DNA from 2 places in the Streptomyces sp. NPDC017225 genome. Region 2 is predicted to be linked to the other one. Evidence: riboswitches for the same ligand, from Rfam matches in the RefSeq annotation. Region 2 holds a riboswitch; the other holds the start of a gene.
What was found. A riboswitch is a leader RNA that binds a small molecule or an ion and turns the genes downstream of it on or off. The one in region 2 is predicted to bind cyclic di-AMP.

Region 1: it holds a riboswitch for cyclic di-AMP, as region 2 does, so the genes downstream of both, ACH4NX_RS18855 (LysM peptidoglycan-binding domain-containing M23 family metallopeptidase) here and ACH4NX_RS14210 (transglycosylase SLT domain-containing protein) in region 2, are expected to answer to the same signal.

The regions. Positions count from the first base shown of each region.
Region 1 is NZ_JBIRNE010000007.1:323,281-328,775, forward strand. Features, by position in the region: gene ACH4NX_RS18835 (aspartate aminotransferase family protein) at 1-963, shown strand, start outside; gene ACH4NX_RS18840 (helix-turn-helix domain-containing protein) at 1,050-1,709, shown strand; gene ACH4NX_RS18845 (DUF6126 family protein) at 1,706-1,828, shown strand; gene ACH4NX_RS18850 (tyrosine-protein phosphatase) at 1,886-2,683, opposite strand; cyclic di-AMP (ydaO/yuaA leader) riboswitch at 3,107-3,264, shown strand; gene ACH4NX_RS18855 (LysM peptidoglycan-binding domain-containing M23 family metallopeptidase) at 3,269-4,231, shown strand; gene ACH4NX_RS18860 (SGNH/GDSL hydrolase family protein) at 4,453-5,238, shown strand; gene ACH4NX_RS18865 (TetR/AcrR family transcriptional regulator) at 5,210-5,495, opposite strand, start outside.
Region 2 is NZ_JBIRNE010000005.1:169,415-174,909, forward strand. Features, by position in the region: gene ACH4NX_RS14200 (GNAT family N-acetyltransferase) at 1-794, opposite strand, end outside; gene ACH4NX_RS14205 (HAD family hydrolase) at 1,071-1,880, shown strand; gene ACH4NX_RS14210 (transglycosylase SLT domain-containing protein) at 1,970-2,482, opposite strand; cyclic di-AMP (ydaO/yuaA leader) riboswitch at 2,488-2,656, opposite strand; gene ACH4NX_RS14215 (polyprenyl synthetase family protein) at 3,526-4,536, shown strand; gene ACH4NX_RS14220 (outer membrane lipoprotein carrier protein LolA) at 4,774-5,495, shown strand, end outside.

The DNA.
Region 1 (5,495 bases), on a different contig from region 2:
AGGCCGAGGATCCTGTACTGCGCGCACGCCTTCCACGGGCTGACCACCGGCTCGCTGTCCGTCAACGGCGAGGACGGTTTCCGCGACGGCTTCGCCCCGCTGCTGCCCGACACCGCCGTCCCGCTCGGCGATCTGGCAGCCCTGGCGCGGGAGCTGAAGCGGGGCGACGTGGCCGCGCTGATCGTGGAGCCGGTCCAGGGCAAGGGCGTGCACGAGCCCCCGCCCGGCTATCTGCGCGGCGCGCAGGAACTGCTGCGCCGGCACAAGGCACTGCTGATCGCCGACGAGGTGCAGACGGGTCTCGGCCGGACCGGGAAGTTCTACGCCTTCCAGCACGAGGAGGGCGTCGAGCCCGACCTGGTGTGCGTGGCCAAGGCGCTGTCCGGCGGCTATGTGCCGGTGGGGGCCACGCTGGGCAAGGAGTGGATCTTCAGGAAGGTGTTCTCCTCGATGGACCGGGTGCAGGTCCACTCGGCGAGCTTCGGGTCCAACGCGCAGGCCATGGCGGCCGGGCTCGCGGTGCTCTCGGTGATGGAGAACGAGGAGATCGTGGCGAACGCGGCCGCGGTGGGTGAGCGGCTGAAGTCCCGGCTGACGGAGCTGGTGGACCGCTACGAGCTGCTCGCCGAGGTCCGGGGGCGAGGGCTGATGATCGGCATCGAGTTCGGGCGGCCGAGATCGCTGAAGCTGCGCAGCCGCTGGACGATGCTGCAGGCCGCGCGGAAGGGGCTGTTCGCGCAGATGGTGGTGGTGCCACTGCTGCAACGGCACCGGATCCTGACACAGGTGTCCGGCGACCACCTGGAGGTGATCAAACTGATCCCGCCGCTGATCATCGACGCGGGGGACGCGGACCGGTTCGTCGACGCCTTCACCGAGGTGATGGACGACGCCCATGACGGCGGCGGCCTGATGTGGGACTTCGGCAAGACCCTGGTCAGGCAGGCGGTGGCCAACCGCTGACGATCAGCGAGGGCGCCCTCGCTCCGATGTTTGCCTCAGAGGCAAAGAAATTGCCTGTCGGGCAATTTTCGGGCTGAATGAGAGGCATGACCACCCCCGAGCCCGAACCGCCTCCGCCGGACGCGGTGTCCGTCGTGGCACCGCGGCTGCGTGCCCTGCGGCGCAGGGCCGCCCTCACCCTGGAGGCGGCGGCCCGTGCCGCCGGGCTGTCGCCCGCCCACCTCTCCCGTCTGGAGACCGGGCAGCGCCAGCCCTCGCTGCCGATGCTGCTCTCCCTCGCCCGTGTCTACGGTACGACCGTCTCGGAGCTGCTCGGCGAGACGGCCGCGGAGCGGGATGCCGTAGTACGCGCCGACGCCATGGAGCCGACGTTCGCGGGCGGCTGGACCTACTGGCAGGCCGGCGGGGCCGGCCGTGCCATGCAGGCCCTGCGCGTCCATGTGCCGCACGGCTCACAGGGCGACATCGTGCGGGTGCACCCCGGCGAGGAGTGGCTGCACGTCCTGCGGGGCCGGCTGCGGCTGCGTCTCGGGGACACGGTGCACCGGCTCGGCCCGGGCGACAGCGCGCACTTCGACTCGCTGACCCCGCACCGGATCGCCGCCCAGGACGCCGACGGTGTCGAGCTCCTCTTCGTCCACACCCTGTTGCAGAGCCCGACGGCGGCACTGTGCCTGGGACCGGCGGCCACGCCGGTCCACCCCATGCCCGGACCGGTCCACCCCACCCTTGGAGAGACGCCATGAACCTTCAGGAGAAGTTCCCGCGTGCCCTGTGGGTACGGCTCTTCATCTACCTCGTCGTGGGGCACGTCCTCGCGGCCTTCATCTACCTGCTCTTCGAGGTGGGCGCCAACAGCCAGTGAGCCGGTGCGTCAGCGGGCCGGTGAGTCAGTGAGCCGGTGCCTCAGTGGGCCGACGGCTCAGTCCAGCATCCGCTCGCGCAGCCGCTCCCGGGTCTCGGGAGTGATCCGCAGGCCCTTCTCCAGGTAGGTGTCGACCCCGCCCCAGGTCTCCTCGACGGTCTCGAAGGCCGCCGCCAGATACTCGGCGCGCGCGTCGAAGAGGGGGCTGAGCAGCTCCATGACCTCGGGGGAGTAGGCCGAGGCGGCGGTGCTGCTGCGGCGCACCTTGTACCGGCGGTGCGTGGCGTTGGACTTCAGGTAGTCCTCGACGACGGCCTCACGCTCGACGCCCAGGGCGAGCAGGGTGATCGCGATCGACAGGCCCGCGCGGTCCTTGCCGGCGGCGCAGTGCATCAGGGCGGGGACGCTGTCCTGGGCGAGCGCGTGCAGCACCCGGGAGTGCTCGGCCGTGCGGTCCTTGATGATCGCGCGGTAGGAGTCGATCATCCGGTTCGCACCCCTGCCGTCCGCCAGGATCTCGCGGAGCTGGTCGAGGTCGCCGTCGCGGACCATCTTCCAGAACTCGGCACCGTCGGCAGGATCGCTCAGCGGCAGGTTCACGTTCCGCACGCCGGGAAGCTCGACGTCCGGGCCGTCGAGCTTCTGGTCGGCCGCGTTGCGGAAGTCGAAGATCGTGTGCAGGCCCAGCGAGGCCAGCAGCGCGGCGTCCTCTCCGGTGGCGTGCGCGAGGTGGCCGCTGCGGAACAGCACCCCCTGCCGCACCCGCCGCCCGTCCACGGTCGGCAGTCCGCCCACGTCCCGGAAGTTGCGCACACCGGTCAGCTCGGGTTCGGTCGACGGGACCTGCTGCGTCACGGGGGCTCCTCCCACCAAGCCCCGCCGACGCTGCTCGCCGACGGGCACCACTCGACGATACGGCACCGCCCCGGGATGCCGGAGTCCCGGTCGTCCGACTACGCCACATCTGGGCGTTCCGTACGAATTGGTCCCTTAGTCCCAACTGGCGCTGGAATGGAAGAGGATGAAGGGGTGGCGGGTGAGCAGCGTCATATCCGTGACGGTGCGTTGCCCGTCATGTGCATGCAATTCAGCCGGTTTTCAAGGCTCTTTACGCGAAAGGGCACTCCGGTAATCGACGGAGGGTGACCGGTAATTCCCGTAAAGGATCAATCGGAACACCTGGCGATGGAACCCCTCGCTTGTCCCCGCGCGTCCTGGTCCCTTACGTTCACCACCGATCCGGACGGACGCCTAATCCTGCCGCCGCCCGGAGCCCGCACTCATCCACCACCCGTACACGGCAGGAGCGGGGGACCCACAGGTACAACTGCCTGTTCCGGTTCCCGGAACGGCTTGGGGTTAAGCCGCGCCTCGGCGCGGCCGGGCATCTCCAGCTCGCACCCGACAGCTCACCTCGCAGGCGCCGGAGAGGAAAACGACATGCCCGCGAAGGGTAAGCACCGCCGTACCAGGGCCATGCGCCTGACCCGCACCATCGCCGTCGCCGGAACCGGTGGCGCGGCGCTCGCGCTCCCGCTGATGGGCGCCGCCACCGCCCAGGCCGCTCCCGCGCAGTCCGTTTCCGAGCAGGCCGTGCGGTCCATACCGACGGCCGCGAAGCAGGCCGCCGGCAGCGGCGCCGAGAAGAACTCGGACTCGCGGACGTACACCGTGAAGAGCGGTGACTACCTCTCGAAGATCGCCGACGAGCAGGACGTCGACGGTGGCTGGAAGAAGCTGTACTCGGACAACCGCGAGGCCGTCGGCGCGGACCCGTCGATGATCCACCCCGGCCTGAAGCTCTCGGTCGGCGAGCGGGCCGCCAAGTCGTCCGCCCCGTCCTCCTCCACCGGGTCCGAGAAGCCGGCGGCCGAGAAGCCCGCCGCGCCGCAGAAGCCGTCCTCCGAGAAGTCCGAGTCGGCCGAGAAGTCGTCGGACGCCGCGAAGACCTCCTCGGACTCCTCCGACACCAGCGCCCAGTCCGCCGGGACCACCAGCGGCTTCACCTCGCCCGTGCCCGGCGGCAGCGTCGGCACCCCGTACCACCAGACCGGCAGCATGTGGTCCAGCGGCTACCACACCGGCACCGACTTCGTCGTCCCGACCGGCACCTCGCTCAAGGCCGTCGGCGCGGGCACGGTCGTCTCCGCCGGCTGGGGCGGTGCCTACGGCAACCAGGTCGTCATCCAGCTCGCCGACGGCCACTACGCCCAGTACGCCCACCTGTCCTCGCTCTCCGTCTCCGCCGGCCAGTCGGTGACGGCGGGTCAGCAGGTCGGTCTCTCGGGTGCGACCGGCAACGTGACCGGTCCGCACCTGCACTTCGAGATCCGCACCACGCCGGACTACGGTTCGGACGTCGACCCGATCTCGTACCTGCGCTCGCACGGCGTCTCTCTCTGATCCCTCCGATCTCTCCGACGGCGCTTTAGGCGCAGCCTCCGCGCCTCCGAAGGCCGGACCCCGATCCCCGGGTCCGGCCTTCGGTGTATTCCTGAATTGGTGAACACTTTAGGCGTGGTCTTTCTCACCGCCCGTCAACCCTTTCTACGGTCGCGTAGGTCACAATCCAAGGTGAATCATGGGCCGACGTGGCAGACGATTCGAAGAGTGACAGCAGAGAAGTGATCGGGTCGTACGTGGCTGTGGGGGACAGCTTCACCGAGGGCGTCGGCGACCCCGGCCCCGACGGGGCGTTCGTCGGCTGGGCGGACCGGTTCGCCGTCCTGCTCGCGGACCGGCGCCCCGAGGGCGACTTCGCGTACACGAACCTCGCCGTGCGCGGCAGGCTGCTCGACCAGATCGTGGCGGAGCAGATCCCGCGAGTCGCCGGACTCGCGCCGGACCTGGTCTCCTTCGCGGCGGGCGGCAACGACATCATCCGGCCCGGCACCGATCCCGACGAGGTGGCGGAGCGGTTCGAGCGAGCGGTGGCGGCGCTGAGCGCGGCGGCCGGCACCGTCCTGGTGACGACCGGCTTCGACACCCGCGGGGTGCCTGTCCTCAAGCATCTGCGCGGCAAGATCGCCACGTACAACGGGCACGTCCGTGCCATCGCCGACCGCTACGGCTGCCCCGTGCTCGACCTGTGGTCGCTCCGGAGCGTCCAGGACCGCAGGGCGTGGGACGCCGACCGGCTGCACCTGTCGCCCGAGGGGCACACGCGGGTGGCGCTGCGCGCGGGCCAGGTACTCGGCCTGCGGGTCCCGGCCGACCCGGACCAGCCCTGGCCGCTGCTGCCGCCCCGCGGCACCCTGGACGTCCGGCGGGACGACGTGCACTGGGCACGCGAGTACCTGGTGCCGTGGATCGGACGCCGGCTGCGCGGTCAGTCGTCGGGGGACCACGTGACGGCCAAGGGGACCCTGTCGCCGGACGACATCAAGACGCGGATCTCGGCGGTGGCCTGACGGCGGGGCGCGGGTACGGGGCGCCGGTGGAGGCGGTGGGAGCGGTGTCGGCCTCGGGCGGCGCGGTCCAGTGGCGCGGCGTCGTCAACGCCTCCCGCTCCAGGCCCAGTTCCCGGGCGAGTGCCTCGTCCGTCCACTCCTGCGCCCGGGCCCGCGAGACCGCGCCGCCGTACGACGTCAGTTGTACGGCAAGACCGTCGAGCAGCGCCGTCAGACGCAGGGCGGCGCCGTCGGGCTCCGGGCACCGGAACTCCCCG
Region 2 (5,495 bases):
ACCAGCCCCGGCGAGTACTTGGCGAACTCCGGGTCGTACGCCGGGAACCAGCAGGCCAGGACCGTCGCGGAGCGCAGTCCGAAGTGGGCGGCGACCGGCCGGCCGTCCGCGTAGAGCACGGAGAGGGTGCCGGTGCACTCGGGCGCCCGGGTCTCGGCCAGCCGTGCCACGAGCCGGCTGATCCACTCCTGCGCGAACCGGTCGCGGCGCCCCGTCCTGCGGTACTGCGCCGACTTCCACTCCATGAGCGTGCGCAGCGCGGCCGGATCACGCTCGTCGAACACGAAGCGCACGTCACCGACCTGGCGGCCGAGCCTGCGCTCCTTGGCGAGGGTGGTCTTCAGGAACTTCGGCGACCGGTCGCGCAGCTCGTTCTCGTACGCCTCGTACCCCTTCTCCACGTCGATGACGTAGGTGGTGTGCTCCTCGGCGGCGTGCGGTACGAACAGTGTCTGCTCCGCCTCCAGGTTGTCGAAGGCGAAGCTCGACAGGGAGCAGGCCCGCAGCAGCCGGCGGGTGTCCGGGGCGAGGTCCTGGCGCAGCACCGCGCCCTGGCAGTCCGACACCCCGAGCCCGATCGCCCGGCCCTGGCCCAGCGGACCGTGCTCGTGCGGCAGGAACCCGGCCGCCTCCCCGCCGTCGTACACCACCGCGACCCGTGCCCGCGGCCGTACCCGGCCCACGACGTCGGTGAACTCCGGTTCCATGAACGGATTGCGTGGTGCCGTCGATTTGGCGCGCAGCTCGCGCCAGTGCTCCCGTTCCCCCTCGCCCAGCTCCTCCGGCCTGAGCACACGCACACGTCCGCTGTTCAACCCGACCCCCCGATCAAGTCCCCCGTGAACAACAGGAAGGTACCTCCGGGGCCGCCCGGCCGGTAGGTAGCGGACCATGTTGTTGCCAACCGGTGCACAGGCCTTTAACCGGCTTTAGCCGATGATGTGCCAGGTTTCGGACACGCTCGTGCGTAGTCGGGCCGTACTCGTACGCACTTGTGCCGTCCTCGCGCGTCCTCGTTCGGAAGCGGTCGGGGGTGAGTCGGACAGGTGCGGTGTCCGTATTCTCTGATCATGGACCGCACCGCGTACTCACTCGTCGCCACCGACCTCGACGGCACGTTGCTCCGTGGCGACGACACCGTCTCCGACCGGTCGCTGGCCGCGCTGGCGCGGGTGGGTGAGGCCGGTGCGCGGCACCTCGTGGTGACGGGGCGGCCGGCGCCCCGGGTACGGCCCCTGCTCGACCGCCTGGGCTGCACGGGACTCGCGGTGTGCGGCCAGGGAGCGCAGGTCTACGACGCCGGTACGCACCGGATGCTGTGGTCGGTCACCCTGGACCGGGAACTGGCCGAGACCGCGCTCGGCAAGATCGAGGCCGAGGTGGGGCAGGTGTACGCCGCGGTCGACCAGGACGGTGTCGACGGCCTCACGCTCATCGAGCCGGGGTACCTGATGCCCCACCCGACGCTGCCCGCGGTACGGGTCGAGCGGCGTGACGAGCTGTGGAGCACACCGATCAGCAAGGTGCTGCTGCGCCACCCCGAACTGTCCGACGACGAGTTGGCGTCGACGGCGCGCGCGGTGGTCGGTTCCCTCGCGACGGTCACGATGTCCGGGCCGGGGACGGTGGAGCTCCAGCCGTGCGGCATCACCAAGGCGACCGGACTGGCGCTGGCCGCCGAGCGCCTGGGACTGAGCCGACGGCGGACGATCGCCTTCGGGGACATGCCCAACGACATTCCCATGTTCGACTGGGCGGCGCACGGCGTCGCCATGGCCGGCGCCCATCCCGAACTCAAGGCGGTGGCCGACGAGGTCACCACGACGAACGAGGACGACGGCGTGGCCGTCGTCCTCGAGCGGATCTTCGGAACCTCTTAGTACGGCTCAGCCGGCCCGGGCCGGCCGGTGAGGCTCATCCGGCACGGACCAGTCGGTGCGTACGAGCCGGTGCCTGCCGGCCGTGCAGCTCAGTACGCGCTGAAGACGTTGTCCATCGAGCCGTACCGGTCGGCCGCGTAGTTGCAGGCGGCGGTGATGTTGGCGACCGGGTCGTACGGGTCCCAGGAGGTGCCGGGCACGTGGTACGCCTGGAAGGTCGGGGCGATCACCTGGAGCAGACCCTTGGACGGGGTGCCGTTGATGGCGTTGATGTCCCAGTTGTTGATGGCGAGCGGGTTGCCGGACGACTCCCGCATGATGTTGCGGTGGATGCCCTCGTACGTCCCGGGGATGCCGTGCTGCGCCATGATGTCGAGCGACTCACGGATCCAGCCGTCGAGGTTGTCCGGGTACGTCGTCGCCGCGGGGGCGGCGGTCGCGGCGGCCGGAGCGGTGGCCGGGGCGGCGGCCGGGGCGGCGGCGGAGGCGCTGGTCGCGCCGATGAGCGGCAGGGCGAGCACGGCGGCGCCGGTGCCGGCGACGGCGAGCTTGCGGGCGAGGCGGGTGGTGCGGGCGTGACGGTTCTGACCGTTGGCAGACATGCTTGAGTCCCTCTCCTTACGCCTGCGAGGTGAGCTGTCGGGTTCGGGCGGGGAGGTGCCCGGCCGGGCCCTGACGGGCACGGCTTCACCCCGAGCCGCTCCGGTGGTGACCGGGTGCGGCGACTTACCTGGGTCCCCCGCTCCTGCCTGCGAGTTTGTTGGCGGATGACTGTGTGTCCGGGCGGTGGCAGGATTCGGCGTCCGCCCGACAGGCCGGGAACGTATGCGAGAGCACATGTCCGAAACAAGTGCAGGAATCACCCAACGCGCCTGTTGACCTTGGTCTGGGGTGTTTGTGACGCTTGATCCTTTGCGGTCGCCAAGCCTCAACTGGCTTGCGGCGCAAAGGGAGGGCGCGGTCGGCGGCGGGGTTGCCTGCGGGCGGGATGGAGTGAGCCAACTCACGGGCTTCGGCAAGAGCGGCAAATCGGGCATTGGGGCCAACTGGGAGTCAATCGACCGTGGGTGGGGATGGCGTCGGGTGTCGGCCGATGGTCGGGCGGGCTGCCGGTGTGCGTGGCCCGTGTCCGGGCCGCGTCCGGGGCTGGGGGACCATGCCCGCGTCCGGGGCCGTGCCCGCGTCCGGGCCGTGTTCCGGCCTGCGTCCGTCCCGGTTTTCGGTGTCGCGCCCCTCCCGCACCCTGCCCTGTGTCCGTCCCGCGCCCGTCCCGCCTCCGGCCCCGCGTCCGGCTCTGCGGCCCACCTGGCGTCCGCCCCCCCCGGCCGGTGTTTCCGCGCGCTGTGCGGGCATCTGTTCGGGGTGGGGGTGGAGTGGGGCGAGTGGGTGACGTATTCGGAGTGCGGCCCGTTGGGAGGGATGGTGTGATCTTCGGTGGCGGGTTCTGGCTCTGGCGATGTCGATCAAAATCTGCTCATATCACCTGATCAAAAACATACCGTGCATGATCCGATACAGACCGGCCTGTAGCGGTGGGCGCTAACGGTGATCGAAAGGTGACCGGATACGCTGACTTGAGTGGTGGCAGCGACCTATCGACAAACCAGGTAATCGCCAGTAGACACCAGCAGACAGGAGACCCCTCGTGACCGTCGTCGGGCCGTTCGGGCTGAGCGTGCGGGACCAGGCTCTGGAAGCCGATGTCCAGACCGGATTGGTCGCTGTCGAGGAAGGGTTGCTTGAGGCAACCAAAAGCGAGGTCCCGTTCATCACGGAGGCCGCCCAGCATCTGGTGCGGGCCGGTGGCAAACGGTTCCGGCCACTCCTGGTGATGCTCTCGGCCCAGTTCGGCGACCCCTACGCCCCCGGGATCGTGCCCTCGGCCGTAGTCGTGGAGCTGACCCACCTCGCCACCCTCTACCACGACGACGTGATGGACGAGGCCGCCGTGCGGCGTGGCGTGGCCAGCGCCAACACCCGCTGGGGCAACTCGGTCGCGGTCCTCACCGGCGACTTCCTGTTCGCCCGCGCCTCCCAGATCCTCGCCGACCTCGGGCCCGAGGCGGTCCGCGTGCAGGCCCTGGCGTTCGAGCGGCTGGTCACCGGTCAGATCCTGGAGACGGCGGGACCGCAGGACGGGCGGGACCCGGTCGACCACTACCTGGACGTGCTGGGCGGCAAGACGGGATCGCTGGTGGCGGTCGCCTGCCGGTTCGGCGCGATGATGTCCGGCGCCGACGAGACGGTCGTGGACGTGCTGACCCAGTACGGCGAGCGGCTCGGCGTCGCCTTCCAGCTCGCGGACGACGTCCTGGACATCGCCTCCGACTCCCACGAGTCGGGGAAGACCCCCGGGACCGACCTGCGCGAGGGCATCCCGACCCTCCCGGTGCTGCGGCTGCGCGAGCGGGCGGCCCGGCTCGGACTCGCCGAGGACATCGCCCTGTGCGAGCTGCTGGACACCGACCTGAGCGACGACGCGCGGCACGCGGAGGCGCTGCGGCTGCTGCGCGACCACCCCGCGCTGGAGCAGGCGCGGCGGGACACCGTCCGGTACGCCAAGGAGGCCCGGGCGGCGCTTGCTCCGCTCAGGGAGTGTGAGGCGAAGGCCGCGCTGGTGGAGCTGTGCGACGCCGTGGTGCACAGGGCCGGCTGAGCGGCCCGGACGCGTACCTCGCCCCCTACGGGCCGGGGGAGTCGCGCCCCCGCCGTGTCATCCCGTAGGAGTAGGCGGAGTTGAGCCCGCGGTCTGACGATTCCACTTGGCGGATTTGGTCAGATGGACACCACGGAAAACACCAATCCTCACCGATTCGGGTGAGAATGGCGGCTCACGGGTGAACGAGTGCGAGGTCGCGAGACAGCCGCCGCCGACGACGGAGGTAGGGCACACATGGCACCGATCGATTCCGACGACAACACGACCGCGGGGACGGACGAGGACCGGCCGGCAGGACGGCGCAGGGCCGCGCGGTACGTCGTCCCGGTCGCGGTGATGGGGGTGGCGGCCGCGACGATCGGCCTCGTCCCGGCGCTCGCCGACTCCGGGGACCCCGACCTTCCGAAGGTCACGGCGGAACAACTCATCGAGAAGATCGCCAAGTCGGACGTGCAGCAGCTGTCCGGCACGGTCAAGATCACCACGGATCTGGGCCTGCCGAACCTCGGCGGCCTGGAGAGCGGCCTGATGTCGGGCATGTCCGGCGGTCCGGGTTCGGGCGGGGACGAGGACGGTTCCGCCGCCGATCCGTCGGCCAAGCTCACCGAACTGGTCTCCGGCACCCACACGCTCCGGGTCGCCGCCGACGGCCCCGACCGGCAGAAGCTGTCGTTGCTGGAGAACGCCGCCGAATACAGCCTGATCCACGACGGCAAGGACGTCTGGGGCTACGACAGCGAGTCCAACGAGGTCTACCACTCCACCGTGCCCGGCAGCGCCGAGCAGCCGGAGACGGAGGTGCCGGCCACCCCGAAGGACTTCGCCGACCAGGCCCTGAAGGCGGTCGACGACACCACGTCCGTGACCGTCGACGGCACCGCGCAGGTGGCCGGCCGGGACGCCTACCGACTGGTGATCAAGCCCAAGCAGTCCGGTTCGACCGTCGGCGCCGTCAC